DNA from 3 places in the Endozoicomonas sp. ALC020 genome. Region 1 is predicted to be linked to each of the others. Evidence: predicted binding sites of a transcription regulator. Region 1 holds the regulator's gene; each other region holds the start of a gene.
The links. Region 1 encodes FliA, which starts transcription of late flagellar genes. Its sites were predicted from a motif close to CTAAAGTTNNNNNNNNNNCNGCCGATA; they were not measured.
Positions count from the first base shown of each region.

Region 2: flgM (flagellar biosynthesis anti-sigma factor FlgM) is a predicted target of FliA. The motif match lies at 4,655-4,681, and genes of this name have one in related genera.
Region 3: fliD (flagellar filament capping protein FliD) is a predicted target of FliA. The motif match lies at 4,606-4,632, and genes of this name have one in related genera.

Region 1 is NZ_CP184830.1:4,382,234-4,392,326, forward strand. Features, by position in the region: gene ACOJUO_RS16735 (helix-turn-helix domain-containing protein) at 1-1,076, opposite strand, end outside; gene ACOJUO_RS16740 (sigma-54 dependent transcriptional regulator) at 1,442-2,899, shown strand; gene ACOJUO_RS16745 (P-loop NTPase) at 3,616-4,425, shown strand; gene ACOJUO_RS16750 (RNA polymerase sigma factor FliA) at 4,428-5,174, shown strand; gene ACOJUO_RS16755 (rhodanese-like domain-containing protein) at 5,523-5,960, shown strand; gene ACOJUO_RS16760 (hypothetical protein) at 6,046-8,043, opposite strand; gene ACOJUO_RS16765 (NapC/NirT family cytochrome c) at 8,311-8,658, opposite strand; gene ACOJUO_RS16770 (hypothetical protein) at 8,680-9,570, opposite strand; partial or broken gene napA (nitrate reductase catalytic subunit NapA) at 9,923-10,093, opposite strand, start outside.
Region 2 is NZ_CP184830.1:653,217-663,309, reverse strand. Features, by position in the region: gene ACOJUO_RS02435 (flagellar basal body L-ring protein FlgH) at 1-549, shown strand, start outside; gene ACOJUO_RS02430 (flagellar basal body P-ring protein FlgI) at 561-1,679, shown strand; gene ACOJUO_RS02425 (rod-binding protein) at 1,707-2,039, shown strand; gene flgK (flagellar hook-associated protein FlgK) at 2,054-3,685, shown strand; gene flgL (flagellar hook-associated protein FlgL) at 3,707-4,615, shown strand; gene flgM (flagellar biosynthesis anti-sigma factor FlgM) at 4,719-5,027, shown strand; gene flgN (flagellar export chaperone FlgN) at 4,999-5,508, shown strand; gene ACOJUO_RS02400 (OmpA family protein) at 5,514-6,407, shown strand; gene fliE (flagellar hook-basal body complex protein FliE) at 6,506-6,826, shown strand; gene fliF (flagellar basal-body MS-ring/collar protein FliF) at 6,841-8,493, shown strand; gene fliG (flagellar motor switch protein FliG) at 8,486-9,508, shown strand; gene ACOJUO_RS02380 (FliH/SctL family protein) at 9,560-10,093, shown strand, end outside.
Region 3 is NZ_CP184830.1:636,272-646,364, forward strand. Features, by position in the region: gene motA (flagellar motor stator protein MotA) at 1-248, opposite strand, end outside; gene ACOJUO_RS02295 (sigma-70 family RNA polymerase sigma factor) at 253-987, opposite strand; gene ACOJUO_RS02300 (flagellar basal body-associated FliL family protein) at 1,004-1,516, opposite strand; gene ACOJUO_RS02305 (flagellar hook-length control protein FliK) at 1,547-2,794, opposite strand; gene fliS (flagellar export chaperone FliS) at 2,808-3,209, opposite strand; gene fliD (flagellar filament capping protein FliD) at 3,224-4,573, opposite strand; gene ACOJUO_RS02320 (flagellin) at 4,726-5,529, opposite strand; gene ACOJUO_RS02325 (flagellar biosynthetic protein FliQ) at 5,784-6,053, shown strand; gene fliR (flagellar biosynthetic protein FliR) at 6,053-6,826, shown strand; gene flhB (flagellar biosynthesis protein FlhB) at 6,837-7,988, shown strand; gene flhA (flagellar biosynthesis protein FlhA) at 7,985-10,090, shown strand.

The sequences.
Region 1 (10,093 bases):
ACTGACCCAACGGTAATATACGCCTGTTGAGGGTGGTTGAGCCTGGTGGGGTACATCAGCCTGAGTTTGTGCTCTTTGATCAATGGTTGCAGGTATTTTTTGCGCAGAGATTCGCCACTTCGATTCAGCAGTTTTTCCAGTTCTTCCAGTTGTAATGTTCGCAGCGCACACAAGTTAAGGATGGCTTGGCGCACCTCTTCGCTGGGGGCTCGCTTTTTTGTAGCGACAGGCTCTGCCAGAGTCGAAAGCTGGTTCTCTAAAGGTCCGGACCTTTCGGGCCAAGCTCCGGACCTTTCGCCTTCAGACCAGGATCTTTCCATCTCCATACCTTCGAAAATCCGTTCTAGCATCGTATCTTCTGCCATAGCCTGGGCGGTGAAATAAATTGTTCCACGACCACTACCATCTTGATATAGAAGCTTTTTGTCAACAAGAGAGGCAAGCAGGGCCGAGAGGTCTCGAGGGTGAATATCCAGAATAGACATCATTCTGGCATGATCCACTGTCTTTTCAATATGAGCAGTAATCAGGATAAGCTGCTCTTGCTTGCCTAATTTATCAAAAACTACTTCCCCCAGGGTTTCGGCATCCCGGCTCTCCTCAACCTGCTCAGCCATCATCCGGCGAACCATCTCTTCACTCACCTGCATATCACCACTGTTAAAGCGACGATAGGTGCCGATCATGGGGTTACCTTTGATGTAGACTGGCTTTTGCTTACGATTGGCGGGAGGGACATGAATTTGGATGAGAGATTTCCCCTCAATCTCCAGAACCTTGACCCAACGATCTCGAATAATACAAGTGCTGACTTTCTGTGGATTGTTCAGGGTATCCCAAAACTCTTTCAGAACTTTCGGGGTGTCGGTAATACCTTCCAGAACAAATCGGTGACCCGATTTTTCTTCAAGGCCCAGAAAAATATCGCCGCCCTGGGTATTGGCAAAAGCACTGTAGGTTTCCCACATGTCTTTCGGGATAGCACCTTTGCCATCCCGCCCCTGTGCCAGTTTACACTCCACGTCCACACTTTCCCGCATGGCGGCAATATCTCCAAGCGTTTCGATAATCAGCATTCAAATTCCTGATGGCTGCCCATACCCGACAGTGGTTATGTTACCGTTTATGCAGCTTCTTGTAACAGGTAAACCATGATTTCATTATTTTCTTCTGAAAGCTCATCAATACCAACTCGATCAGTGGAGAATCAGGCTATCGGTTTTATGGAGAGAATGCTCCGGTTATTCCAGCAAGCGATCGATGAACAGGGCTATTTCACGTCATTTTTTATAAAAAAATCAAAAAATGAATTAAAGTGGCCGAGAAATTTGACGAAATAGAATTTTAGACCTTAAATGAATGAATAAGAGTTTGCTTATTGCAATTCATATTATTCAGAGCTGTTTGTTACATTGCGTTGATGACAAGGAAAGTCGTTACAATGGATGCAGCAGATCAGGTATTGATCATAGAGGACTCTCAACAGCGCCGACATGATCTAAGTACCGTTATCGAATTTATGGGGTATCGTGCCAGGGCGGTCAGTTCCGCCTACTGGGAAGATGCTATCAGCGAGTCCAGCAAAGATGGATTCTGTGCGCTTTTTCTTGGCGATTTTCTCCAGGCAGAAAGCTCAATGCAGGGCATGATCGCCCGCATACAGAACTGGAGTGGCGGTGTCCCCGTCATTCGTATAGCCGAACCCCTTCCGGAAAACCTCCAATCCTCACTCCGCAGACAGGTCATTGCCCGTATCGACTGGCCCTGCAATCGTTCGCAGTTACTCTCTTGCCTGCATTACGGTCAGGTGTATCGTGAACAATGGCGCCACCTTCATCAGACAGGTATGAATCAGCAAGTAGAGCTGTTCCGCGGGCTGGTGGGTAAAAGTGATAAAGTCCGCAAAGTTCGCGCTTCCATGGCACAGGTGGCTGACCGTGACGTCAATGTTATGGTGACCGGTGAGTCAGGAACAGGCAAAGAGCTGGTGGCCAGGAATCTGCACGACCACTCCCATCGTCGGGATATGCCTTTTGTGCCGGTAAACTGTGGTGCTATTCCTAATGAATTGCTGGAAAGTGAGCTGTTTGGCCATGAGAAAGGTTCTTTTACCGGTGCGGTCAGCTCAAGAAAAGGGCGGTTTGAACTGGCACAGGGTGGCACACTGTTTCTTGATGAAATTGGTGATATGCCGCTGCACATGCAGGTTAAGTTGCTCAGGGTTTTGCAGGAGCGCACTATTGAAAGGGTGGGGGGATCCGAGCAGATTCCCGTAGACGTCAGAATTATAGCGGCTACTCATAAAAACCTTTCTGAAATGATTGAGTCCGGTGAGTTCAGGGAAGACTTGTACTACCGGCTGAATGTATTCCCCATTGAAATGCCTGCTCTCAGGGATCGTCCGGAAGATATTCCGCTGATTCTCAACGAGCTGGTCAGTGCAATGGAAAAACAGAGTCGCGGCTCCATTCGTCTGAGTTCTGCTGCGATTATGTCGCTATGCCGTCATGACTGGCCGGGTAATGTCAGGGAAATGTCCAATTTGCTGGAAAGACTGGCGATTATGTATCCCTACGGTGTCGTAGGTGTTCAGGATCTGCCACAGAATTTCCGTCATATGGAAGCTATTACTGATGATGACGGTGTTGCCGAGCTGTTCCCGGATAGTATTCAACCTGCAGGAACCGGAAAAGTCGATGATTTGGCGATTCTTCCTGTGGGCGGCCTGAATCTGAAGGAATTTTTGACACGGCTGGAAAAAAGCCTGATCCAGCAAGCTCTGAGTGACTGCAACAGCGTTGTGGCCAGAGCGGCTGACAAACTTCAGATTCGCCGGACGACACTGGTTGAGAAAATGAGAAAGTATGGCCTTCATCGTTATGAAGAGACCATGCGTTAATCAGATCGGTTCAAAAAAATGGCTATCAGCGTGAGCTGATAGCCATTTTTTTTTGTCTTAACTTACCAGGTTCGATTTTATGACGGCCTCGTCTGCTTTTGAAAAAAAGTAGACGAGGCCGTTTTTGTATTTTTAGAATCCCGAAAATTTTTACCTGGTAGCTGTCTTTTTTATCTAAAAGTAAGTCGGTTTTATCAATTATCAAACAAGTAGGAAGATAAAATTTTTGACGTTTTTTATCTCTGGATAAAGTGTTTTTATCCAACATTGGAAATTAACTTTATTTTGTCGTTTTTTAAATCTCTCAGTTTCGGAATTTATTTTGTCAATTAAGTAACACTTTATATCCCTCTGGAAAATATTATGCGACAGTAATTCGTCACTATAAAATGACACTGTCAAATAACTTTCTTTTTATTTTTCAATGAAACGACGTTTGATGTCTTCTTTTTAGATCGATTTTGACTCTGTCAAAAAAGTAACATGACGGAAATTCGACCGGTAAAAATAAATCTCAATAAAAACAGTAGGTTATGATCTTTAGGCTGGAACTGGTCAAAATGATGTCACGTCAGCTATGTGACCATGAGTGAAAAACAGGCGTTTTAAAAAATTGGCACGGCTCTTGTTATTAATAAAGTACAGGCAGTAAAAAAAGAAAAAACGTTTTTGATTCCAGATTTTATGCAGTAATCACTGAAAAGAAGCTGAAAGCCATGAACTCATCAACAAAACAGATTATTGCAGTTGCGGGGTGTAAGGGTGGAGTAGGTAAAACATTAGTTGCAGTCAATCTCGCACTGGCTCTCACAAACAACGGAAGACGTGTGGTTTTAATGGATGGAAACCTGGCTGTCCCCGATGTTGGAATAAGTCTTGGGCTTGAGAAGAAGCTGGATATGACTCACTTCGATGCCAACGACTCTTTTTCCACTTTTATTCAGGATGGGCCCTCGGGTCTGAAGGTGCTGTCGCCAAAAGGGGAGCCTATCTGGAGGGAGACCGTAGAAACTGGTCATGCTGTCCGAATGATAGAAAGCCTGGAGTCTCTGGCTCCTACTCTTGATACCCTTGTTATTGATACCGCACCTGGATTAGCTCCGGACAATGTAGCTCTTATTCAGGCTGCGGGAGAAATTCTTATCGTTATCAATCAGGAAGTTGTATCACTGCTGGATGCCGTGAGAATGATACGTATGCTTTACCGAATATACGGTGTTCGTCGTTTTGGAGTGATTGTCAACGCCGTTAATAACCGTCGGTATGGATCGAACCAGTTTGAAAGGTTGCAATCCTATCTGAATGATGAAGTAGAAATTATTCTCCGTTATCTGGGGGCGATTCCATTCGACAAGGCTGTCGCAGAATCACTCACCCGTCAGCAGGCACTTCTGCAGGTAAATCCGGATTGCCGGGCTTCGAAAGCCATTTTGCGTATTGCACATCAGATGATGGCGATACCAGTAACACCGCCAAGAGGTCGTATCGAATTCTTCTTGCCAACAAGAATAAAAGAGAGGGTATAAGCATGGATGCTACAGCACAGGGAGTGCAGGCAACTCAAGCCAATCAGGAAAAGAGTCAGAAACTGATTCAGACCGAAATGGTTGAAACTCATAAGGCTCTGGTAAAAAGAATTGCGAATCATCTGGCCGCGAGGATGCCGGCCAGCGTTCAGATCGATGACCTGGTTCAATCAGGCATGATCGGTCTGCTGGAAGCGGCCTCAAAGTACGATGCCAGTAAAGGTGCCAGTTTCGAAACATTTGCGGGCATTCGTATCCGTGGTGCCATGCTGGATGAAATCCGAAAAGGTGACTGGGGGCCAAGATCCGTTTACAGAAACAGTCGCAGAGTGACTGAGGCGATTCAGAAGGTTGAAGCCCGCCTTGGAAGAGATGCCAGAGACTTCGAAGTGGCTAAGGAGCTGGAAGTCAATCTGGATGAGTTCTACACCATTCTCAGTGACCTTCGTGGTTGCCGACTGTTCAGTTTTGAAGAACTGTTCGACAGCGAAGAGTCCAGAATGCAGGCTCGCTCTGGAGATAGAGGTCCATCAGCCGATATTCAGGAAGAGAAGTTCAAGTATGCCCTGGTAGAAGCTTTAGAGAAGTTACCCGAGCGGGAAAAGCTGGTTCTGATGCTTTATTACGATGAGGAGATGAATCTCAAGGAAATTGGTAAGGTTCTGGGCGTCAGTGAGTCCAGGGTCAGCCAGATTCACTCTCAGGCAGCCGTCAGATTAAGAGCCAAGCTCCATAACTGGTTAGGTTAAACCACCAGTGTACCCGGGGGGACTCGTGGGTATAGGGTCCCCAAGCTCTAAAGCAAGCATTTTTTGTTTCTATCCAGGGTCATTGCTTCTCCAAACCCTGTGGCTGGAATGAATGATTTGTAGAGTAAACGGTATTTTTTCACTCTATATGCTCTCTGGCAGTGAGCAGCAAGCTTTTAGCTTCCTATTATTCCAAGTACGCAGGTCCTTACTCCATATACTTTTTTATAAAGTAGTTTTTATTAAGTAGTCTTATAACGGACCTGTATTAATATGAAATGGAATTCTTATCTCGCAGGGTGCTTTCTGGCCCTTACCTCCTGCTTCCTGTCTGCACAGGAAGCGCCAGTGAATATCAAGAACGTTGTTACCATTAACACTCATCAGGCCAAGCGCCTTCATGAGTTGGGGGCTTTATTTATAGATGTGAGACCATATCAGCAGTGGGAATGGGGGCATATTGACCGGTCTCAAAGTCTGGATTTAAGGGCGGGCTTCAGACAGCTGTTCAAGCCTGGCACTTTGGATAAAAAGACGCCTATTGTCATCTACGGAAACAGCACGTATCACATGAGGGGAGCGATAGCGAGTTACCTTGCCGCACTCTGGGGTTACGAGAGAGTGTTCTTTTTCAGGGACGGCTACTTTTCCTGGTTGGCATTTGATTATCCGGTAACACTTTATTCAGAATTGGAAACAGAAGAAGTCATCAGTTGGAAGCCAGGAAAGCAAAAGATAGATGATATGAGTGATTCGCAGACATTCTCGTCCATGTTGATGAAATAAGTTATTTCAAGTTATAAAAAAGGCGTCATGTGGCGTTTTTTTTATAACTTGCAGAAACCCATGGTATACAAGAGCCAGTTGATGCCTATAATTTTTTATTCAATATTGTGTCGAATATAACCAGTGGAGCGACACCCGCATGTCTCCCTTCTTCATTTGCCTGAATCGTTAAGCCGTAAACCCGTTCATCTCCAGCCACTTTAAACTCCCATAATGGCTCGCTCTTATATTTAAAGCATTTGTAGCCTGTAGCGCCTTCTTCATGGGCTGCATACCGGCCTGTTTCGTGAATGCTTTGCATTTTTTTAAGGGCATTATCGGATATTGTGCTTTTGATTGCATCTGATGAAGGGTCAAAATAGGCATAGGCAACAATGTTTTTTTTACCCGTATCTTTACTTGACGGGGTAAAGCCTCTTCTGTAAATAGGTCTGATGTATTGGTTGTCTATCGGTATATCCTCTTTCCACGGCCTCGCAGGCAACTGGTCCTTCGGCATAATGATATCCTTGAGTTTCCTGGCTATTGCCCCAATGCTTCGACTTTTTTTAGGGCGTTTTTTTTTCTTGATCTGTGTTAAGTCATGATAGAAGGGTAAATACGGCTGCTTCCAGTCGTCGGGGTAATTGACGTTGGTTTTGGTTGAAAACGCTAAGTCTTGAGCGTTGTCGCACTTATCCATAGATTTTTTGATGTCCACTGGCATCTTCTTTTTCTCGGTTCTGATTATTTTTTCTAACAAACGACTAGTGTCTATTTTCTTTCTGTAGGCGAAGTAACGGGTTATTTTTTTCGGTAAAGGCACCAATGCAAGTGTAGAACCTAACATGCACAGAAGGTAAAATGTATAGGAAGCTACAGACGCTAAATTAAAGAGCTTCATAGTAAAGCTGTTGTTGTTTGCTTCTCTCCTGGCTCTTACTCTTTCAGCAAGCTCCCTGGCTTCAGTCCGCTTGTGCTCGTTGAGGCATGCTTGACGATCCTTTATGCATTGTTGGAACATTTTTTTTATTTCTACAGGGCTAAGAATGGCTGCAGATTTTCTAATCTGGGAATTAATGTATTTTCTGTGCTGCAGGATATCCTCTTTTTTGTGATCACTATTAACTTTTAATGCAGTTGATGTCTGTCTTTCTAAATCATCAAGTTTGCTTTTTAATGATTGTAACAAGCTCACAAATACAGTATTGCGTCCTTTTATTAAGTGGTCCAGTTCTCTAGCATAGGCTTTGTAATCTCCGGATTCTTTCTGATACATGAAAATTTGTTTTAATGCCGTATCGTAGCTATCGAGTTCATCGAGCAGATTTTTCATACAGGGGCTTAGAGGGAAGTACTCATATTTCTTAAGAACAGTGAGTTGCTTCTCATCAAAAACAAGCATTCCGAAATCATTGTTGTGTATATGGATGTAGTTGTTAGTCTGTTCCAGAATCTTTTTTAATTGTAATGTCTTGGACTCCAAACGGACAAGGTCTTTATATTTTTTCATTACAGGAACCGATTCAGGGTTCTGAATACCAAGCACTATGCCGGTCTCATCTGATTTTTTATAAACCCCGGTCATTCTATTCTCAGGACCGATCTGCTCCATCAGGCTTGGTTGGTGACAGGACTGAGACTGAACTTCTCTTTTAGGCGCTGTTCTTTTTTTGTGAATTATTTCTGTGGGGGCTGAGCACTTATCTGCCAGGCACACTGCCTTCGCATCATCTTTTCCGCCTGTTTTCTCTAACTTTGTGACCCAGTCTGTAAGGCCAGTTTTTGGGCAAGTGTTGAGTTCAGCTTTTGCCAGGGAAGCCATGCTACAAACGTTACTTCTTCCATTGCTTAGTGCATGCACTGACTGCAAGCCTGAAAAAAGACCAAGAGCAAAAACGAAGCGCTCTGTTATCGACATATCAGAAAAATGTTTACCACGGACTGCAGCCGTTTGTTTCTTTGTGGTTTCTTTGGGAAGGGTGTTTTTTCTTACTTTCCGGCGACCCCATTGTTTTTTCTTGTCTGATTTTGTGGATTGTTCTGGTGCATAGCCAAATCTTCCGTGGATTAAGGTGCTGTGACCGGAAACAGGGAGTGACATCGTAATTCTCCTTAATATGTGTATGTCGGGTCAGGCCAAACAAGAGAGTTTTGACTAATGAAGATATAGACTGGCTGATTTCAGAAAAGTTCCTTTGTTTGATTCTTTTTTAATGAATGATCCTGAACGTCAGTTCATAAAAAAACAGAGACTGTCAGCCTGCACCGATAATCAAACGATTACCTGCTCATTGTTTTCATGTGGACAGGCTCCGGTATTTCCCTGACGGAACTCCGAAGCCTGTGTGAGGGCAGTACCAGTGGGTAGCTACTCCCAACCTGGCACACCGGTCATGTCAGGTAGCTTATGGGCAATACCCTTGTGACACTGAATGCAGGTTTCACCGTTTTTCTCTGCAGCGGTATGGTTTTTAACCGCCAAAAGTGATTGTTCAGATAGTTCCATAGATTCCTGGGTATGGCAGTTACGGCACTCCTGAGAATCATTGGCTTCCATGCGAGCCCATTCCCGCTCAGCCATTGCCTTTCGATGGGCTTCAAACTTCACCGGGGTGTCTACCTTGCCTGTTTGGATGCCTCTGGCTACCGACGAAAAGAAAACCGGGATGGGCCTTTCTTCCTGGGTCGAATCAAGAAGAAAGACCTGCCCCTGAATGCCTTTCGGCTCATCATCCTGTCAGTCAGGAGCTATTTTAAATATTGCACTTGCGTTTAATGAAATTGAATGGGTGCGATTTACTGGATCCAAAGGTGGCAGAAATGCTGCTGTATATGTTTTTACACATTGATCAATGTCAGGGTTTACTATTTTTTCCTGAATTCTGGTTTTTAAACCAAATATATAATAAGGCCCAGCATTAAATACCGTTCGTTTAACCGGCCATGCACTCACTACATGTTCAGGTGGTATGCGTGTCGTGATTACTTCTTCAGCAGATTTGATAGAAGTAGTGCGTAGCCCAGGTCCCTTCAGATCTGCAGCTGTTTTGCACATGTCGATACCGGTATTGACATAACACTGATAAACATAGGTGCTGTCTTCCTCTCCAGGCTCAGGAATGTAAAACACAGGCGAGTCAGGCTGATTCTGCGATAAAAACATTGGGAACCAGGTTGCAACTGCGATGTTGCGGCTAGTGCAGATGATCTTGTTTGCTGAGTCATTCACCAATTGGTAGTTACTAAAGATTGGTTGATACGCTAGTTTATGGCCACTTAATTTTGTACTGAGCAGAGCTTCAAGGAAATCATTATCGTTAATAGAGTCCGAATCATCTGATTTTCGATTAAATCCCGTTTTGAAAATGGTTTCCGGAGGCCTCGAATCGCCCCTATATACCACTCCAATATGGGATGGTGTTTTCAGAGTAGGAGTAAACCTGAATTGACCCTTATGTTGCCAGAATGGATTATGACTGAAGGATCCATTTTTAGATTCTGGCAGGTAGGTTTTTCCTGGATATGCAGCAACTTCCCGGGCAAAGGCTTTGACTGTTTCAGTTGTTGCAGTTTGCCAGTCTGCAGGAGAGCTGGGTGGGTTGGTCTTAATTGTGTTACTGATGTGCATGGTTACACCTCCATTGGTCAATGAATATTGGTAGAACTGGATTTCCTGATTGCTCTTTCATCAGATGGAGTGTGAGCTAGCATAGCTTGCAAAATTCCAGAGGTTAATTGCATGTGCCTCCGAGTCTGATAATAGAGTTAAATTTATTACTTGTTTGATCGTTCAACTATAAATAAGTTCCATTAATTTTCTTTATTACTTGTTTGATCGTTCAACTATAAATAAGTTCCATTAATTTTCTTTTCAGAGCCGGATAACTCTCCTCCATGAGTATTTTGCTTTCAAACCTGCGGTAAGGCATCAGACTTCTGGCCGAATTTACTGTTCTTGTCGAACATGCTGTCTTTCACTCTCAGCAGCGTTGTTTCAAAACACGACCGGTGGACAACCAAAGGTCGAACTCTTCGTCCGAAGCGTCATGGGGTGGTTCGTAGGGCAGGGCAAAAATCCAGGCTTTGCCATCGGGCTTGCCATAGAAGTCGAAGTCACTGCCCGCTTTGGCATAAGGGTCAGAGCCTTCCTT
Region 2 (10,093 bases), 3.3 Mb from region 1:
GGCAGTCTGTTTAATGCCAACTACGGGTATTTTATGTTCTCCGACCGTCGTGCCTATCGGTTGGGCGATATTCTTACCATCGAGCTGGAAGGTACCACGAATATCAGCATGAGTGGTTTAAGTAATGTCAACAAAAATAATGCCATCAGCATTCCTGATCCCACTCTGCTTGGTAAAAGCAGTGCATCGATTCTTGGCGGGGGCAGATCTCTGGCCTTTGAAATTCAGCCTTCCAGAACTTACGGAGGCAATACTTCCGCCAGTCGTGGTAATAGCCTGAAAGGTAATATTGCCGTGAAGGTGGTCGAGGTTTTCAACAATGGCACCCTCAGGGTCGAGGGAGAAAAATGGCTGACCATCAATTCGGGTAAAGAGCTGATCAAGATCAGCGGGCTGGTCCGGCCGGAAGATATCAAAACGGATAACAAGGTTTCGTCTGAGCGACTGGCGGAAGCAAAAATTGATTACGTGGCATTAGGCATTAACTCAGATGCCCATGAACCAGGCTGGGTGAGCAAGATGCTTAACAGTCCATGGTTTCCATTTTGACAGGGGTCATTATGTCTTCAACGCGATGGGGCATCATTTTTCTTATGCTGGTTTTGGCAGGTAATGCCAGTGCCCGTCGTTTGCTGGATATGGTGGATGTTGAAGGTGTCAGAAATAATCAGCTGATTGGTTACGGTCTGGTGGTGGGGCTTGATGGCACCGGAGATAAATCAGCGTTTACCAAACAATCACTGGTGAACATGCTGAGAGAGTTTGGATTAACCATCAGCAGTTCTGATGTGAATTCAAAAAATATTGCAGCGGTCACCGTCCATGCCAGCTTGCCTCCGTTTGCCCGTCCGGGTCAGAAAATCGATGTAACCGTTTCTTCTATTGGTGATGCCAAGAGCCTCAGAGGTGGAACTCTGCTGCTGACACCGATGAAAGGTATTAATGGCGAGGTGTTTGCTGTAGCCCAGGGCAGTCTGATTGTGGGCGGAGTTTCTGCTCAGGGTTTGGCAGGAACGGCGGATGCTCCGGTCGCTGGTAGCCTTATACAGATTAACAGTACTAACGCCGGTCGCATTCCCGGAGGTGCACTGGTTGAGCGTTCAGTAAAGAGCGCTTTCAACTTTGGGGAACAGCTGGTACTGAATTTAAAAGAACCCAGTTATACCAATGCTCGCAGGGTAGTGACGGCCATTAATAATCACTTTGGCCCCAAAGTCGCCAACGCCAGTAATGGTGTCTCTATTCTGGTCTCGGCTCCCAAAGACAGTAGCCAGCGGGTGGCCTTTATGTCCATGCTGGAAGGGCTGAATGTTGAAACGGCAGATCCTGCGGCACGTATTATTTTCAATTCCAGAACAGGAACTGTGGTCATGGGCGAGCATGTTCGTGTTCGTCCGGCTGCAGTCAGTCATGGCAACCTCGTTGTTAAAGTCCGGCAGACAACCTCGGTATCACAACCTGGTGCATTCTCTCGGGGAGGAGGCACAGAAGTGATATTAAACAGTGATGTCGCAATAGAAGAGCAGAATGCCGCTATCTATATGGTTAAGGAAGGAGTCACTTTGCAGGAAGTGGTCATGGCTATTAACGGTGTCGGGGCGACTCCCACAGACTTGATGTCAATTCTTGAGGCGCTCAAAGCAGCCGGGGCGTTGGAAGCCGAATTAATTGTGATTTAAATAGAATTTACGATAAGGGCGTTCGATATGGATATTGGCAGCACTCTGTCGGCTAAACATCTGGCCGGTATTTATCAGCCGGACTCCGGTCAGGGGAAAGCTCCCGGGGATTTGAAAGAAGCAGCAGAAGCCTTTGAAGCCATATTTGTTAACGAATTACTCAAGAGTATGCGCAGGGCCAATGAAGCGATGATGAGCAGCTCAGACTTGCCGACGTCGGGCAAGGATGTGCAGTTTTTTCAGTCGATGTTTGACAGCCAGATTGCCGGACATCTGGGTAAAGAAGGCGGGCTGGGTATCGCTGAGGCATTGGTAAGGCAGCTGGGTGATAAAGACGACGGGCTTGATGCTGAACGTTAATCGGGGTAGATGACATGAGTCTGACGCAGATAGGTATTTCTGGATTACAGGCCAGCCAGGCGTCGCTTAATGTCGCCAGCAATAATATTGCCAATGCCGAAACAGAAGGCTATAGCCGTCAAAGGGTTTACTGGTACCCGACTTACACTTTGCATCCGGGAATCGGTACCAAGGGAACCGGTGTTAATGCATCCAGTGTCGAGCGAATAGCTAATAGTTTTCTTACTGCCCAGATGTGGGAGAGCCAATCTCTGGCAGAAAAAACCGCCACTTTTTCAGAATACATCAATTCGCTGGACCAGTGGTTGGGCGATGACAGCACCTCTCTTACCTCAGGCCTTGAGAGTTTCTTTACGACGCTCAATGGCGCAACGGTTGATCCTTATTCCAGTGCTGCCAGGCAGGTCATACTCAGCGAAAGTAATAAACTGGCTCAGCAGTTTACGACACTGAATAACCAAATTGCGGGTCATCAGGGGCTGGTCGGGCGGCAGCTGGAGGCTGCGGTGGCAGAAGCGAATGGTTTGCTGGCAAATATTGTCGGCTTTAATGACCAGCTGAAGAAGATCAGTGCCAGTGGTGAGGCTGCTAACGAGATGTTTGACCAGCGGGATCTGGCCGTCAAAGAATTATCAAAGCTGATGGGCATCAATGTTCTGGAGCAGTCAGATGGCAGTATTAATATTTATCTGAAATCAGGGCAGCCACTGCTGGTTGGTGATCAGAGAAACAACCTGAATGTGAGCGGATCAGCCAGCAACCCTGATGGCTTTTCATTGGAGTTTGAAAGTGATTCTGCCTCTCTAAAGGTACACGGTGATCCGGGAGGCAGCATTGGTGGCATCCTGAATTACCAGAATGGCACTTTAACACAGGCTCAAAATGAGATTGGGCGCCTGGCAGTAGTCATATCATCGACGATCAATGCCCAGCTTCGACTTGGGGAAGATGTTAATGGCAACGCCGGTGTCGACCTTTTTTCTGATCTGACAAATCCTGCCAGTGGTATATTTTCCCTGGACGTTGTCTCTACCGCAGTGTCTGATATGAGAATTACGGATAGTTCCCAAGTCAAAGCCAGCGACTATGATCTGCGGGTAGATAACACCGGCAACTATGTTATTACCCGTTTGAACGACGGGGTTCAATTCAGTGGCAGCTTATCCGGTGCCGGTACCGATACCCTGAACTTTGATGGTGTTGAAATTGATATCGACGGCACCGCTACTGACCAGGCTTACCGGTTGTCACCGGTGCGTTATGGTGCCAGAGATCTTGATGCGGTTCTGACGGAACCCTTTGCTCTGGCTCTGGCAGCACCAGGTGGCGGCGTGGCCGATAATTCAAACTTGCAGACAATTATTCAGCTTCAGAATGATGCTCTGATAGAAGGGCAAAGTAGTCTGACTGAAAGCTATACCCGGTTTATTGGCGATATTGCGGTACAGACTTCTCAGGCGAAAACAGAAGCCGATGGGGGTAAAAAGCTGTTTGAGCAGGCTGAAGCGAGCCGAAATGCTTATAGCGGTGTCAATCTGGATGAAGAAGCCGCCAACCTTCTGCGCTTTCAGCAACTTTACAGTGCCAATGCTCAGGTAATTTCAGTGGCCCGGCAGACATTTGATTCATTGCTGAGAATGTTCTGATTAAAACAGGAAGCCGAAAACATGCGTATCAGCAGCATCAATTTCAATAATATTATGCTCAGGGCTATGCAGGACGGTATGGCCAGACTGGCTGTAACCACTGACCAGATGGCAAGCGGAAAGCGTATCTTGCAACCATCAGATGACTCCGTTGACACAGTAAAAATTCTTCAGATCAATAATGAATTAACGGCAATAGGACAGTATGAAGATAATATTGATTCGGCGAGGAGAATGCTGCAACAGCAAGATGTTTTGTACAGTGGAATGACTGAGCAACTGCGGCGTGCCAGAGACATTATTTTGCAGTCCAGCAACGGAACCCTGACTGATCAGGACTATGTGCCACTGGCAGAGGAGCTGGATACGGTCAGTAAGTCTCTGTTAAGCCTGGCCAATTATCAGCAGGCAGACGGGCAATATATTTTCTCCGGAACCCTGAGCACCCAGAAGCCTGTTGATGAAGTCGCTGGTGATTATTCATACTATGGCAATAATAACCTTCGCCAGGTCAATATCAGCGGCTCTGCCCAGATACCGGTTAATGAGCCGGGAGAAAATCTGTTTTTTGACCCAACCGCTACACCACCAACAGACAGTGTCTTTGATGCTCTGTCTGATGCAGTGGATGAACTGAGAAACCCTGTGAGTTTAAACACCGTTCTTTCTGACGCATTGACATGGATTGACGACACTCTGGACAGGATAGGGATCGCCCAGACCAAGGCTGGCAGTAATCAGAGTGTGCTTGACCGGGTGAGTGAAAGTCATGCCGATATCAAACTGATGCTGGAAAAACTTCATTCATCCCTTGAAGATATTGATATGACAAAGGCTGCTACCGATCTGGCTCAGCAGCAGACCCTGCTCAATGCCAGCCAGCAGGTTTATGCCAACATCAAGCAGTTGTCTCTGTTCAATTATTTCTGACGGGCCATGGGCAAAAAAAAATCCTCATTTCAGGGGATTTTAATATTTTTTGACACCTTGCCGATTGGAGTTCTGTACCCATCACATACGAGTGGTGAAAAGGATGCCAGGAATAAATCGCACCGGGCCAAAAAAAGCGGCTAGTCCAATAGCAAGTCAGCGTGCAGTTAAGAATGATGCGAAAGCTGTCGAGCCCCCTAAAGTCAATAATGATCGTTTGCAGTTGAGCGGTGAAGCCCAGAATATTGAAGAACTGTTCCAGTCTCTGTCAGCCATAGATGAAATTGACAGTAAAAAAGTGGAAAGCATTCGGCGCGCCATTAAAAAAGGTGAGATGCCGGTCGATTATCAAGTGCTTGCCAATAAAATTCTGGAGCTTTCCGATGACTTTGATGACCACAGAAAAGAATGACAATAAAAGTGGTACCTACAACGTCTCTGCTGAAAAAAAACTGCTGGATAATATTCGAGATGCACTGGCTTTAACCCGCAAACTTGAAGCTGTTCTGAGCAAGGCCCATAACCTGATGCTGGAAAGGGATATTGCAGCTCTGGAAACTCATCTGGAAACTCAGGTCAAACTGTTGGACATGCTGCATCTGAATGCTTCCCTGCGAGAGCATTATTTGAAAGAAGCGGGGTTGTCACCGGACCCGGCAGGTATACGAACTTTTCTGCAGATTATAGCTTCTACTCCCAAGTCTGAAATCACACTGAAACAATGGCATCAACTGGAAATCACAGCAGGTCGCTGCCGCAGTTTGAATCAGGCAAACGGCAAACTGCTGAGTCGTTTGGCTGCCAGTACTAACCAGATTATTGATGTGGTTTTTTCCAGTCAGGAACCTGTGCCCTATAACCAACAGGGCATCTGCGAAAGAAAGCTGGGCTGATCAGCATGTGGTTTTCTGATGATTTGCGGCGATTTCAGAAACTGTTGATTTTTGGCCTCACGATTTTTGGCTTCTCCTTGCTGCTGCTTTCCCGATCATCAGCCAACTCAGTCAGAGAATTCCCTCAGGAACTCAGTCTCCATAAATGGGAGTTGACCACTTCCCGTTTCGAGTGTCGCATGAACAGCAAAGTGACGGGGCTGGGTAGTATCGTTTTGAATGCGGCTGCCGGAGGCATTCATTATATAACCCTGGAACCGGATTTTTTCATTAAAGAAGCCCGACATATTCGTGTTGGGGTTCAGCAATCACCCTGGCGTCATAGCCATTATCTGAACGCTCTGGGAGGTGTTGAAGCAGAGCCGGATAAACAGTTTGAAATGAGAATCAATGTTGCCCGTGTTGTGGAAGATATGCAACAGGGTCATCAGCTGGTTATTGAGATTGAGAGGGAGGCAGTTAACCCTGTTCATATTAAAATACCCGCTATGAATTTCCAAAAAACAGCAGCAACATTTTATAAATGTTATGGAGAATTGCTGGCTCTGAACTACGAACAGGCAAAAGAAACACTGTTCTATTACTCCTCTTCAGGCTCTCGTATAAGCTCTGAGCAGTTATCACATCTTGATGATCTGGCCACTTATATTCTGGTGGATAAAAGTGTAACCAATGTCGCCATTGACGCTCACACAGATTCTCGGGGTGACAGGCTGGAAAACCTTCAGCTGTCAAAAGTGCGTGCAAGCCGGATTTATAGATATTTACGATCAAAAGGTATTCCCGAACAGCGTCTTACCATGCGCTTTCATGGTGACCGCTATCCTGTCGCCACCAATGCAACTGTTGAAGGAAGAAATAAAAACCGACGGGTAAAGATTACCCTGAGCCGCCGATAAATAATTCTGACAATAAATCGTCAACTACGAAAGAGCCTGTTCTCACCAGGCACTTTTACAGAACAATATTTCACAGAACAATAGTGGATGGCGGCTCAATGGACATCAAAGGTCTTAACCCGGATTCCCTCAGTGTACTCCTGAAAAACCGACCTGCTCCGATTTTACCTTCCGCAATTGAATCTGAAGCTGTGACTACCACCGGCTTTGGCAATCTGCTGCAACAGGCCATCGAAAAGGTTAATGATCTGCAACAACATTCCAGCAGCATGATGCACAACATTGAAACCGGGGAGAGTGATGACCTCATGGGCACCATGATTGCCATGCAGAAATCCAGTATTTCCTTTCAGGCATTGATGCAGGTCCGTAATAAGGCAGTGACTGCTTACGAAGACATCATGCGTATGCAGATTTAAGGTAGAAAAATACCATGGCAGAATCAGATAAAAAGGCTGCCCCGGAGCCGACACCAGAAGAAAAAGAAGTGAAGCCTGTGTGGCGCGAAGCAGTGGACAGAGTCACCGGAGTTCTGAAAAACAATCGCAGCTATCAAGTGGTGCTGATGGTGTTGTTTGCAGTTTCTGTTGCCCTGATGTCGGTTTTCTGGCTCTGGTCACAATCTCCCGATTATCAGCCACTGTATGGCAATCAGGAACTCTATGATGTGGCCAGTGTCGTCAATGTGCTGGATCAAAACAATATTGCTTATAAGATTCACCCTGCTTCGGGTCAGGTAATGGTGGATGCCGGAAGACTCTCTGATGCCCGTATGCAGCTGGCTGTATCCGGAGTTCAGGCGAGAATGCCGGAAGGGCTGGAAACTCTGGATGGGCAGGAGATCGGTACCAGCCAGTTTGTGGAAAATGTCCGCTACCGGCGCGGTCTCGAAGGCGAGCTGGCTCAGACCATTATCAGCCTGAAACCCGTCCGCAATGCCCGAATCCATCTGGCTCTGCCCAAGCAGAGCAGCTTTATTCGCAAACAGGGAAAACCATCGGCCTCGGTGTTTGTCGATCTGTTTCCGGGGTACAGGTTGAGCAATGAGCAGATTGAAGGCATCGTGAATCTGGTGGCCGCCAGTGTCGCCAATATGAATCGCAGCGATGTTTCTGTCATTGACCAGTCCGGCAAACTGCTCTCTTCCGATATTTTACTGGGCAACAGTGCGCTCAGTGAAGCCAGTAAACAGTTGGACTTTAAGCGCCAGGTTGAGGCTCATTTTCAACAGCGCATTAGTGCCCTGCTGGAGCCACTGGTGGGTGCTGTCAACTTCAGAGCTCAAGTGAGCGCCAATGTGGATTTTGAACAGGTAGTACAGACGGTTGAGCAATATGAGCCTGGTGCTCCGGTGCTGAGAAGCGAGCAGGGAAGGGAAGTGGCAACCAGTGGGCAGGGAGCCAGAGGCATACCTGGAGCTCTCAGCAATCAGCCTCCGGAAGAAGAAGGTCAGGCTGAAGCAGAGCAAAACAATAATGTCCAGTCAGAGTTTGTCCGCAATTATGAAGTAGATAAAGTTATCAGGCAGGTGGCCAATCAGCAGGGCAGAGTACAAAAACTGAGCGTTGCAGTCGTTCTCAATGAGCAGCCTGATGAAGCTCTGGGTATTGGTAACTGGGACCAGGCAAGAATTGCCACGATTCAACAAATGATCATTGATGCAACAGGTATTGATCAGGCCCGTGGTGATCAGATCAGTATTCACACCGCACCCTTTGTGCCAGTCACTCATGTTGAACCTGTCGGGCTGGCCTGGTGGCAACAGCCGCAGGTTCTCTACTTCGTCAAATATGGTTGCGGCACTTTGTTGGGTATTTTGGTGATTATGTTTCTTTTAAGACCCATGATGAAACAGATCACCGTCAAGATGGAGGAGCCCGAAGCATTACCTCCTCCAACGCCCGAGGAAAGTGGTGCCCAGTTTGACCAGAAAGGCAGGAAAGTGATCTTTGACGACACCTTTGATCTGTTGCCACCTGAGTTAGCCGATTTTGAAACTCAGGTGACTCAGATGCGAGAGCTGTCCTCGAAGGCTCCTGCCAGGGTTGCACAGGTGATCAAGCTATGGATGAACAGTCATGAGTGATAATCCGAGAGTCTTGCCATCAAGGCAGCCGACGCCCAAAGACATAGCCATTCTGCTGCTCAGTCTTGGGGAAAAAGGTGCGGCGCAGGTATTCAAACACCTTAGCCAGCGGGAAGTTCGACAGATCAGCACGAACATGGCGACCATCTCACCATTGAAAAGAGATCAGGTTCAGGAAGTGCTGGACCTGTTTTTCCACACCTATCGCTACGATAGTGCCTTGTCCGGCTCCTCAAAAAGCTATCTCAACAAGACCTTGAAGTTGGCTCTGGGTGATAAAGAAGCAAAAGGGGTCATGGACTCTATTTTTGGTGGTGAGAGCAATAGCCTGGAAGCGATGAAATGGATGGACTCGGGAACCATTACTGAACTGATTGTTGATGAGCACCCACAACTTCAGGCAGTGGTATTGACCTATCTGGGAGCCACGCAGGCTACCGATGTATTAATGCGCCTTCCAGCCAAGAGTCATCAGGATCTATTGTCACGAGTCGCCCGACTGCAGGAATTACATCCATCCATTATTGAAGAACTTAACATTATATTTGATGCCAATGTCGGCAAAATGAGCACCAGCCAGAATACCACCGTCAGTGGTCTTCGTCAGGTGGCAGATATAATGAACCGGATGAATGATACTTCGGTGCAGAGTCTGTTGAGTTACTTTAAGGAGCAGGACAAAAAACTGGCTGAGCAAATTGAACAACAGATGTTCCTCTTTGAACACCTTATGCGTCTGGATGAAGATGCGCTGCGTAAGGTCATGGCGGAGGTCAGCCAGGATATTCTGGCTCTGGCGCTCAAGGGGGCTGCTCAGGAGATGGTTGATTCTGTGGTAGGCACCATGACCAAACGAAGCGCCAAATTCCTGCTTGAAGATATTGAAAACCTCGGCCCGGTGCGTGCCAGCCAGGTTCAGTCTGCCCGAAATGATGTGCTTCGGGCAGCGCGACAGCTGGCGGCATCCGGTGAGATAGAGCTGAGCTTTAATGATGAGGACGAGATGATCGGGTAATGCAAACCAATATCCATCACGTTTTTCATAATACTAACAACAGGTTGGTTCATGACAAACAGACAAAAAATATGGCAGCCTGAAACAGCGGCCTTCAAACGGTTTCTCTTTCCGGTTCACCAGAAGCCCGGTGAATCTCAGAATTCAGAGCGTTCAGAGGTAGATCAACAACCTGACTATAGTGTTTCCCAGTCTGTCGATACGGCTGAGAATACAGTACCGAAACCTCAGGAATCCATTGAGCCCTCTCCTGAAGTATTACAGAGTATTCTGGAGCAGGGTATTGAGAAAGGCTATGCCAAAGGTGTGGAAGAAGGCCGCCGAATGGGCTTTGAAGAAGGCAGAGAACTGGGCGTCAAAGAAGGTGGGCGTATTGCCACTGAAGAACAGAAAAAACTGGTATCCCTGCTGCGAAAAGAAATGTCTGAATTTCGCTCTGGTGGCAATTATGGTCGTGACGAAAAGATCAGCTGGCTAGGAAAAGTTATAGAAGAAACCTGTCGTCAGGTAGTGCGCCGGGAACTGATGACTTCTCCGGAACAGATAGTCTCTGTTGTCAGGGAAACTCTGAGTATCATGCCCGAG
Region 3 (10,093 bases), 3.3 Mb from region 1:
GTATACAAAAGAGAGAGCAGCTCATCAAAATATTCACGATTAAAACCTGAATTATTGACGGTATAAACCAAATGTCGCCCGGCCGCTTTGACAACATTCGTTGGGTTGGCAATCATAAACGCCCCCAAGGCGCCACCACCAATCATCACTATTTCTGCTGGCTGCCAGATAGCCCTCATTTCACCACCCGCAGCCATAAAGCCACCAAAGATGCAGCCTAGCTGGATAAGCAGCCCCAAGATTTTCATAACACTATTCCCTGTTCCATTCTTCCAGCAGCGAGCGCAGTCTTAGAACAGCCTGACGGTGTAACTGACAAATACGGGCCTCCGTCAGATCCAGAGCTTCTCCAATTTCTTTCATATTCAGTTCATGAACATAATAGAGATTCATCAAATGTTGCTCTCGTTCCGGTAACTCCTTTAAAGCATTTGCCAGGGCCCTGCTGCGCTCCCCTCCCATGGCAACCACTTCTATAGAGTCATCCTGATTAACCTCTATGATTTTGCTGTCAGCCTCACCCTGCATCAGCCCATCCAGACTCAGCAGATTGTCGGAATTACTGCTCTGCAACATGCGGTGGTATCGCTCAAGGCTGACACCAAGCTCTTTTGCAATTTCTGACTCGGACGGAGCCCGTCCCAGCTTTGTATTAAGCGTCTGAATTGCCTTCCTGATCTTCTGTCCGTGTTCCCGATCTGTTCTGCTGCGCCAGTCCCACTGTCGTAACTCATCAATCACTGCGCCTCGAATCCGGGTTTTGGCAAACTGTTCAAAGGGGACTTTGCGGCCCGGATCGTAACGACTGGCAGCATCCAGAAGCCCCATCATCCCGGCTTGCAAGAGATCATCCCGGGAAATGTTACTACCCAGACTACTGGCCAGATGCAGCACAATCTTTTTGACCAGAGACAAGTGCTGTTTAACCAGAACATCCCGCTGATTTCCTGCCTGTTGGCGATAAGCGTCAAGTCCTTTTTGCTGCATCTCAGCCACTAAGTTGCTACTGGATCACAAGATCCGTAATCAGACAGTCATCCACCCTTGCTCCCACCCTCTCTTTCTCGAGCAGGGCATTGACTCTTGCCAGCGTTTCAGCACGGATAATCTCTGTAACTCCCCCGGCTTTAACCTCTTCAAACGAGAGTGAGCCCAGATAGTTGATGACTTCATTACGAATAAGAGGCCGGTAGGCTTCCAGTGTTGCGATCACGGTTTCATCCCGTACCATCAATGACTGTTTTATCTGCATATATCGAGGTCGGGCATCACTTTTGAGAGTGATAATAAATGGCTCAAGCACCATAAAACTGGGTGGTCCCAATGCTGCAGCTTGCGGTTGCGGCTGCTGTTGCTGTTGCTGTTCCTGTTGCTGCGGCGGATTCATCATTGTCATTGCCACAAAAGCGCCACCACCCGCCAGCAACAGCACCAGAAGAATAATGATGATGATTAATAACTTGCCGTGGCCTGAATTTTTGTTTTCAGAGTCACTGCCTTCTTTTTCATCTGCCATGAGTCCAGAAACTCCTTTTCCGATGATCTGTTAAACGAAATGATCCAATAATCTGCCGCCATGAAGCCTGAATTGTTCCTGGGCGCTCTGATAACCATTTGATTCAAGACAACCATCGGCGGTGGGCAGATATTCTGAAGATTGTTCCGACGTATCAGCGTCTTTCTGGCTACCCACATCCACTGACATTTGCCCCAGAGTCAGTGATTCACTATTAAGAGCTTCCCGCAGGCGATCTCCGTGAAGCAGCAGCAAGTCTCTAGCAGCGGGTGTTGCTGTTATCACCTGAAGGCTGACAGCGTCTCTGTCAACGCTAACCGTCAGCGTTACACGACCCAATTCCGGTGGGTCTAACCGAAACTCCATTTTCTGCTCACCCTGCTTAATCATTTGCACCACTGTCTGCCCGAAGGGTCGCTGAGCTACTTCAGGTTGCAGGAAAGGTTGCTTAACTGTGGCTGACTGGGCTGCTGATGATGGCTCAGTCATCTGAATGGAAACAGGCTGTTGGGAGGTTTGAGGCGTCTGATTAACGATGGCCTGTATTGACTCGGTCTGCTGTACCAGCGCAGGCGCTGTTTTTAAAGAAACCTTCCGTTCCACTTCGAAATTGAACAGAGACAGCGGAGCTGGAATTTCTTTTGATCCATGGTGATTTTTTATCTCCGGCGCTTTGGCTTCTGTCTGGATCTGATCCGGTTTCAGAGTGATTTCCGGCTTAAATTTTCCTGTCTGGTGATCGACTTCCTCTACCAGATTAACATCCGTTAATGGTTTTTGAGTCTGAGACACCCACTGAGTATTAACCGGAGTCAGAGAGACCTCTGATTCCTGTGGTCGAACAGGCAGGCGGAGTTTTTCAGATTTTCCGGGCATTGACAGATTTAAATCAGGCCGTTCAGTAACCCCTACTGTTAAAGAGGTACTTTTTATTTCTACGGCGGACTGTTCAGGTTTTGCTTCTCTGGTCAGTATCGGTAAGCTGGTGACGGGAATATGCTTTGTCAGCTCTGAAACGTCAGGGTTTGCCAAGGGTAAATTTGTTTTTGCCTGCCCATCAACAGGTATCAACCCTGCAGCCAGAAGCTCCGGAGAGACTAACTCTGTGGATGCAGATTCTATTGAGGAAAACTGTTGAAGAACAGTTTCAAATGTCAACTCAGAAGAAGTAGTAACTGTCTCAGCAGCCGCCATGACCTGCGGTTGAGCACCATCAACCGATGGCGCTGAACTCGATAGAGATAACAACGAAAAAACTGGCAGAGCCTGGTTTTCCATTCAAACCGCTCCGTTACTGAATAGTGGCAATCGCAGCTTGAGGAAGGGAAATATGGGCCCAGGCTTCCTGTATTTCTTTTAGCAGCCCCATAACTTCACTGATAGCAGTCAAATCATTTTTTGCATTGGCCTCAGTTAAACGTCTGATGCAATAGAGATATAACGATTGGAGATTTCCGGCCAAGTCACCACCTCTTTCAAAATCCAGAGACTGTTCCAGCACCAGCAGAATTTCGATAGACAGGGAGAGGCGATCAGACTTGTTGGTCAGATCCTTTCGCTCAATGTGGTGGCTTGCTTTAGCCAGATTGTCCATCAGTTTGGTAAACAACACACCCACCAGCTGAACAGAATCAGACGCTTCTACACCCGCTTTTTCCTGTTGCTGATAAGCACCCAGACCTTTTTTCTTCATGACCCTCTCCATGATCAGGAATTATTGTTATTCAGACTATTCAGACTGCTGGTGATCCAGTCACTGGTTCCACTCAGTGAGGCCAGAATACTTTCCATCGCCAGGAACTGATTCTGGTAATAGCTGCGGGTCCGCTCCAGTCTCAGCTCCAGTGCCGCACGATCATCTTCAATATCACTCAAGCCCTCTTCAATCCTGTCCTCTCGACTGTCAAGCGTTCCGCTACTTTCAAGGTGGGGAGTGAGAACGGCTGCCATTTGATTCATTAAGCCATCTTCACCAGCCAGCACCTGCGCCAATTCATCAAAGTTGTTAATCAGGGCGTTATCCAGACTATCGTTATCCAGGGTTATTGAGCCGTCTTCGGTAGTTGTCAGACCCAATTGCCCGAGTGTTCTGAATGTGTCACCGTCTTCACCATATAAAGAACTGATGACACTTCTCAACTGACCCTCAATAGCCCGGGTCTGGCTATCACCATTGAGAGGCCCCGCTGAAACACCGTTGAAATCTGTGAGAGTATCAAGGGTAGACTTAACATTGTTCCAGGCATCCACAAACTCCTGCATGGACTCTTTCAGGCTGTCTTTGTCTACGGAGATATTCACGGTAACCGGATCTGTGCTGACGGCTTTCAGATTGAGCGTGACGCCATCAATAAGGTTTTCCAGTTGGTTATCTTCGGAAGTAATAGTGATTGCAGAGGCTCCTGCACCAAACCGGATACTGGCATCCACTGCCACCTGTAAATCGGTAAAGGAACCCAGGGTTGCTGAGCCACCGGAAAGGCCACTGAAGTCACTCGTTATGGTGTTTGCTGCTCCGGATTTCTCACTAGTCAGCATCAGACGTTGCTGACCGTTTTCATTAATAATCGCTGCCTGAATCCCGGCGTTATCGGCTGCGCTGTTTATAGCATCGCGTAAATTAGTCAGGCTTTCTGAACCCGGTTCGACCGTAACGGAGAAGCTTTCACCGTTAACCGAGAGATTGACCGTTCCGGAACCAATAGTGGCATCTGTAGCGATAGCTGCGGATACAGTCTGGTGGCGAGTCGCCAGCTGATCCACATAAAACTGATAACTGCCTTCCCCGGCGCTGCTGGAAGCGGTTGCGCTCAGAACGGACTCATTACTGACACTGACGGCTCTGGGACTGAATTTACTGATGCTGTTCAGGCTTTCTACCTGAGTATTAAAATCATTCAGTGCAGACTTTAGCGTCCCGACGGCAGACAGTTCTACATTAAAGGCCTCCTCTCTGCGGGCATAACGGTTTTCACTGGGAGCACGCTCGGCCTCCACCAAAGTGTCAACAATGGAGTTAACATCCAGCCCTGAATAGATGCCACTTAAACTGAACATAATCAGCCTCTGATTAATGCCTGCTTTTATTCAGTCGGCACCGCTTTGAGAAACATAACCGAATAACAGACAGCTCTATAAAAAATGGGAGCTCACTGGCTCCCACAAAGACCATCAGCATTAAAGCTGACTGAATTTTACCTCTCCAGCGATTAACGCAGCAGAGACAGAATGTTCTGAGGGATCGCGTTAGCCTGAGCCAACACAGCAGTACCGGCCTGTTGCATAACCTGATACTTACTCAGATTCGCTGTTTCTGAAGCAAAATCAGTATCCACGATACGGCTTCTGGAAGCACTCAGATTTTCACGGATATTTGAAAGGTTATTGACGGTAGTGCTCAGTCGGTTTTGGGATGCACCCAGACTGGCTCGAACAGCGTCATAAGCAGCAATATCCACATCCAATGCACCCACTGCTGTTTGAGCGGTAGCGGCATCGGTAAAGGTAACAGCGGTCAGCGCAACGGCAGTAAAGTTAAGGTCTATGTTATTGGTGGTAGCATCGGTATAGTCAACTGCAATTTCGACGGTACCTGCGCCAAGAACGGTTGTCCCGTTAAACTCAGTCGTTGCGGCAATACGGCCAATCTCAGCCAGTTGAGCATCGTATTCGGCTTGCAGGGCGGTAACATCAGCAGCCTCATAGGTACCACTTGACGCCTGCAAAGCCAGATCCCTCATACGCAGCAAAGAGTTAGTGATCTCGCTCATAGCACCTTCAGCAGTCTGGGCCATGGAGATGCCATCGTTGGCATTACGGATAGCGACACCAAGTCCACCAATTTGTGCAGCCATTTTATTCGCAATCTGCAAACCGGCAGCATCATCCTTAGCACTGTTAATACGCATACCAGAAGACAGACGCTGCATGGCGGTCTGAAGACCTGCCTCGGTCTTACTCAGATTACGCTGAGCATTCTGAGAGAAGATATTGGTATTTACGGTCATTGCCATTTTACTAATTCCTATTCATGGTTTTACTCGCTTAATAACTTCAACGTACTGCCTGTTGATAAGTACCACTCGGGAAGGCTTCTGGATTTATTAAATAGACTTGCCATTCTTTTAAGTCGTTTTTAAAGTAAAAAAATGTTTTTATATATCTATTGCGAATTCATTTTAGAAAACTATGCTCTTGGTTAATTTCTTCGGGTTGCAGTCTGTTTTGCAAAGTTGCGAAACAACCTGAACTATTCAGAGGAAACCCCATGACACCGGAAGTTGTGGCAGACCTTTTTCGTGATGCGCTGACCCTCATTGTTCTGATGGTATCGGTGATTGTGATGCCCGGACTGCTGGTGGGTCTGGTGGTCAGCACACTGCAGGCAGCGACTCAAATCAATGAGCAAACCCTCAGTTTCCTGCCCCGTCTGCTGGCAACACTGGTCACTATAGGCATGACGGGCCCCTGGCTGATTCAGGAATTTATGGATCTGTTTCTCCGGCTGTATGAATTTATTCCTGAGATGCTGGCCTGATGGGAACCTTTACCTTCTCTGAAGTGGTGGGCTGGATTGGTCAGTACCTCTGGCCGTTTTTTCGTATCGGAGCCCTCTTTCTGGCAATGCCCATTATCAGCAGTCAGGTAGTGGCACCCAGAATCCGGGTAATTCTGGCGATGGCCATCACTATTATTGTGGCCCCCATGCTGCCTGCGGTACCCGCAGTAGAGCCACTGTCGGGTGAAGCCCTTCTGATCACTGCACAACAGCTGGCTGTCGGGCTTTTAATGGCGATGGTACTGCAAATCTATTTCGCTATTTTCACCTCCGCCGGACAAATGCTCTCCCTGCAGATGGGTCTGGGTATGGCGGTCATGTTTGATCCGATGAACGGCGCCCAGATTCCGGTAATCAGCCAGGTATTCCAACTGCTGAGCTTTCTGATGTTTCTGGCATTTGATGGGCATTTGGTCGTCATTTCTATTGTTGTGGAGAGCTTTAATACCATTCCCATTGCGCCCTTTTCTATTCGCCAACTGGATATTGACCGGCTTCCCGCCATGGGCGGCTGGATGTTTGCCAGCGCACTACTGATGGTTCTTCCCGCCATTGTTGCATTATTAATTGTCACTTTTACCTTTGGTGTAATGAACCGCTCGGCGCCGCAATTCAATATTTTCAGTCTGGGCTTTCCTCTGACCATGCTGGCAGGCATTTTTATTCTGATGCTGATCAGTTCCACCCTGAACGGTGTCTTCACACGATTTACCCGGACTGTTCTGGACATTCTACGATCACTGGTTCTTTAGGAATTTTCAGATGGCAGAAGAATCACAGACTGGCGAACGCTCAGAAGAACCCTCCGAACGAAAACTTCAGAAGAGCCGTGACGAAGGCCAGGTTCCCCGATCCCGGGAACTGGTCACCTTTGCTTTGCTGGCTTCAACCCTGGTTGCTTTATGGCTCAGTGGTGGATTAATTCGCGACCAGCTGTTTCAGGTTATGTACAAAAGCTTCAGGTTTGAAAAAGACGTATTGCGTCAGGAAAGCTGGCTGACGGATCACCTGATCGTCAGCATTACTCAGGGGTTCTCCGGCCTGCTGCCCTTTATGCTGATTGTCATTCTGGCCTCAATAGCCGCTTCAGCGGCTTTAGGAGGCTGGATATTCTCAAATAAACAGATACGACCCAAGGCTGAGCGCATCAGTTTTCTCAAAGGCATTAAACGCATGTTTTCTGCCAACTCCATGATTGAGTTGTTAAAGTCCATTGCCAAAATCTCGCTGCTGGCTTTTTCCCTCTGGCTCATTAATCAATGGTTCTTTCGGGATGTGCTCTGGCTCAACCGGCTGCCGATATTTCAAGCAGTTTCAGAGGGCCTCAGCCACCTTACCATGGCCATCACCATTCTGGTCAGTGCCCTGCTGTTGATCTGTTTTATTGATGTACCTTTCCAAAGATGGAACCACATGAAAAAACTGCGCATGACACACAAGGAAATGCGTGATGAAATGAAAGAGTCTGAAGGTCAGCCAGAGCTTCGTTCAAGACTGCGGGAGAAGCAACAGGAAATTGCGGGTCGCAGAATGATGCAGGCCGTTCCTTCGGCGGATGTCATTATCACCAACCCAACTCACTTTGCAGTGGCTCTGAAATATGATCTGGACAAAGCCAGAGCGCCCTATGTCGTAGCAAAAGGCGTTGACAGAGTAGCCCTGCATATCTGCGCTGTGGCACGGGAATACAATAAGCCGGTGGTACAGTCACCCACGTTAACCCGGGTGATTTATCATACGACACAGTTAAATCAGGAAATTGCCGACGACCTGTTTTTGGCCGTTGCCCAGGTTTTGGCTTACGTCCATCATCTGAATGACTTTCAGGCCGGACGCAGAAGCAAGGCACCCGATTTACCAACACCGGAAGTCCCCAGCGCCTTCCGGGAAAAATGGGATAAGAAGAGACAATGATCAAGGAAGCTCAACGTCTGCTATACATGATGTCGCCCAAAAGCGGCAACCTGAATATCGGGATTCCGCTGATCGTTCTGATGACGCTCGGTATGGTTACACTGCCGATGCCGCCTTTTATGCTGGATGTATTCTTTACCTTCAACATCGCACTGTCTCTGCTCATCCTGTTGGTTAGCATTTACACACTTCGACCTCTTGAATTTGCGGTGTTTCCAACCATCCTGCTGGTTTCCACTTTGTTGCGCCTTGCCCTGAACGTGGCATCAACCCGGGTGGTTCTTCTGAATGGACATACTGGCAATGGCGCTGCCGGAAAGGTGATTCAATCCTTTGGTGAGGTTGTTATTGGCAACAGTTACGTTGTTGGTCTGGTGGTGTTCTTTATTCTGGTGATTATCAACTTTGTCGTGGTCACCAAGGGTGCTGGTCGTATTTCTGAGGTGACCGCCCGCTTCACTCTCGATGCCCTGCCAGGCAAGCAGATGTCCATTGATGCAGACCTCAATGCCGGCGTTATTGATCAGCAGGAAGCGCACGACCGCCGGGAAAGTGTACGCCGGGAGGCAGACTTCTATGGCTCAATGGATGGTGCCAGTAAGTTTGTCCGGGGTGATGCTGTGGCCGGCCTGCTTATTCTTGCCATCAATATCATAGGTGGAATGCTGATAGGCACCATTGGCCAAGGGTTATCTGCCGGGGAAGCCTTTGCTGTTTATTCTCTTCTGACGATTGGTGATGGTCTGGTGGCCCAGATTCCTTCGCTGCTGCTCTCCACCTCTGCGGCTATCATGGTAACCCGTGTCTCTGAATCTGCGGATGTAGGGCATCAGGTTTCCGAACAGATGTTCTCTTCTCCGAAAGCGTTGGGCCTCACAGCCATGATTTTAATGGTGATAGGCATTGTTCCCGGTATGCCCCATGTACCCTTTCTCAGTCTGGGCCTGATCGTGGCGTTTCTGGCCTGGTGGACCACCAACAAACATCAGAAGGATGAACCCGAATCCAGCCACTCTGCAGCCAATACAGAAGATGTCAGTGAGTCATCACCCTGGTCCTGGGGAGATATTCCGCCAGTGGATACCCTGGGGCTTGAACTGGGTTATAAACTCATTCCTCTGGCAGATGAAAATCAGGGCGCTCAACTACTCACTCAGCTAAAAGGCATTCGCAAAACCCAATCCCGGGAGCTGGGCTTTCTGATTCCCAGCGTGCATGTGAAAGATAACCTGAACCTGAAACCTGATAGTTACAATATACTGCTCAAGGGTGTCATTGTTGCCGAAGGACAGATTGAGCCCATGCGTTTATTGGCGATCAATCCCGGTGAAGTATTTGGTGAGATAAATGGTATTGCAACTTCAGAGCCTGCTTACGGACTGGAAGCACTCTGGATTGAAACCTCAGAGCGGGAACATGCCGTCGGACTGGGCTACACGGTAGTCGACGCTGCTACGGTTATCGCTACACACCTTAATAAAATTATTGATGAACACGCCAGTGAGCTGCTTGGGCATGATGAAGTAGTGCAACTGCTGGATAAGCTGACTCACTATTCCCCCAAACTGGCTGAAGATCTTATTCCCAAAAAGCTGTCCATGAGTGTGTTTTCCCGAATACTCAGAGATTTGCTGACCGAAGATGTCTCTGTCAGTGATATTCAAACCATTGCCAGCACCTTACTGGAGTCGTCTGAACGGATTACAGAACCACACCTGCTGACCTCTGAAGTTCGAATTGCCCTGCGTCGCAGCATTATCCAGAACCTGGTAGGCAACACCTCTGAAATACCGGTTGTCACCATGAGCTCAGAGCTGGAGCAGGTCATTATGCAAAGTTACCAACAAGCTCGTCAGAGTAACGACTTCTCCCCTGACACACTGCCACTTGAACCCCGAATTGCGGAGCAACTTCAAGTTCAAATGCCAGAAGTCTCTGCCAACCTTGCTGCTGAAGGAAAAGTGCCTGTCATGCTTGTCAATGCATCATTGCGCCCGGCCATGGCCAGATATGCTCGTCTATGCACCGAGGGTATGCATGTATTGTCGTTTAATGAAATTCCTGAAAATAAAGAAGTCATAGTGGTTGGCAAGATTGGCTGATTG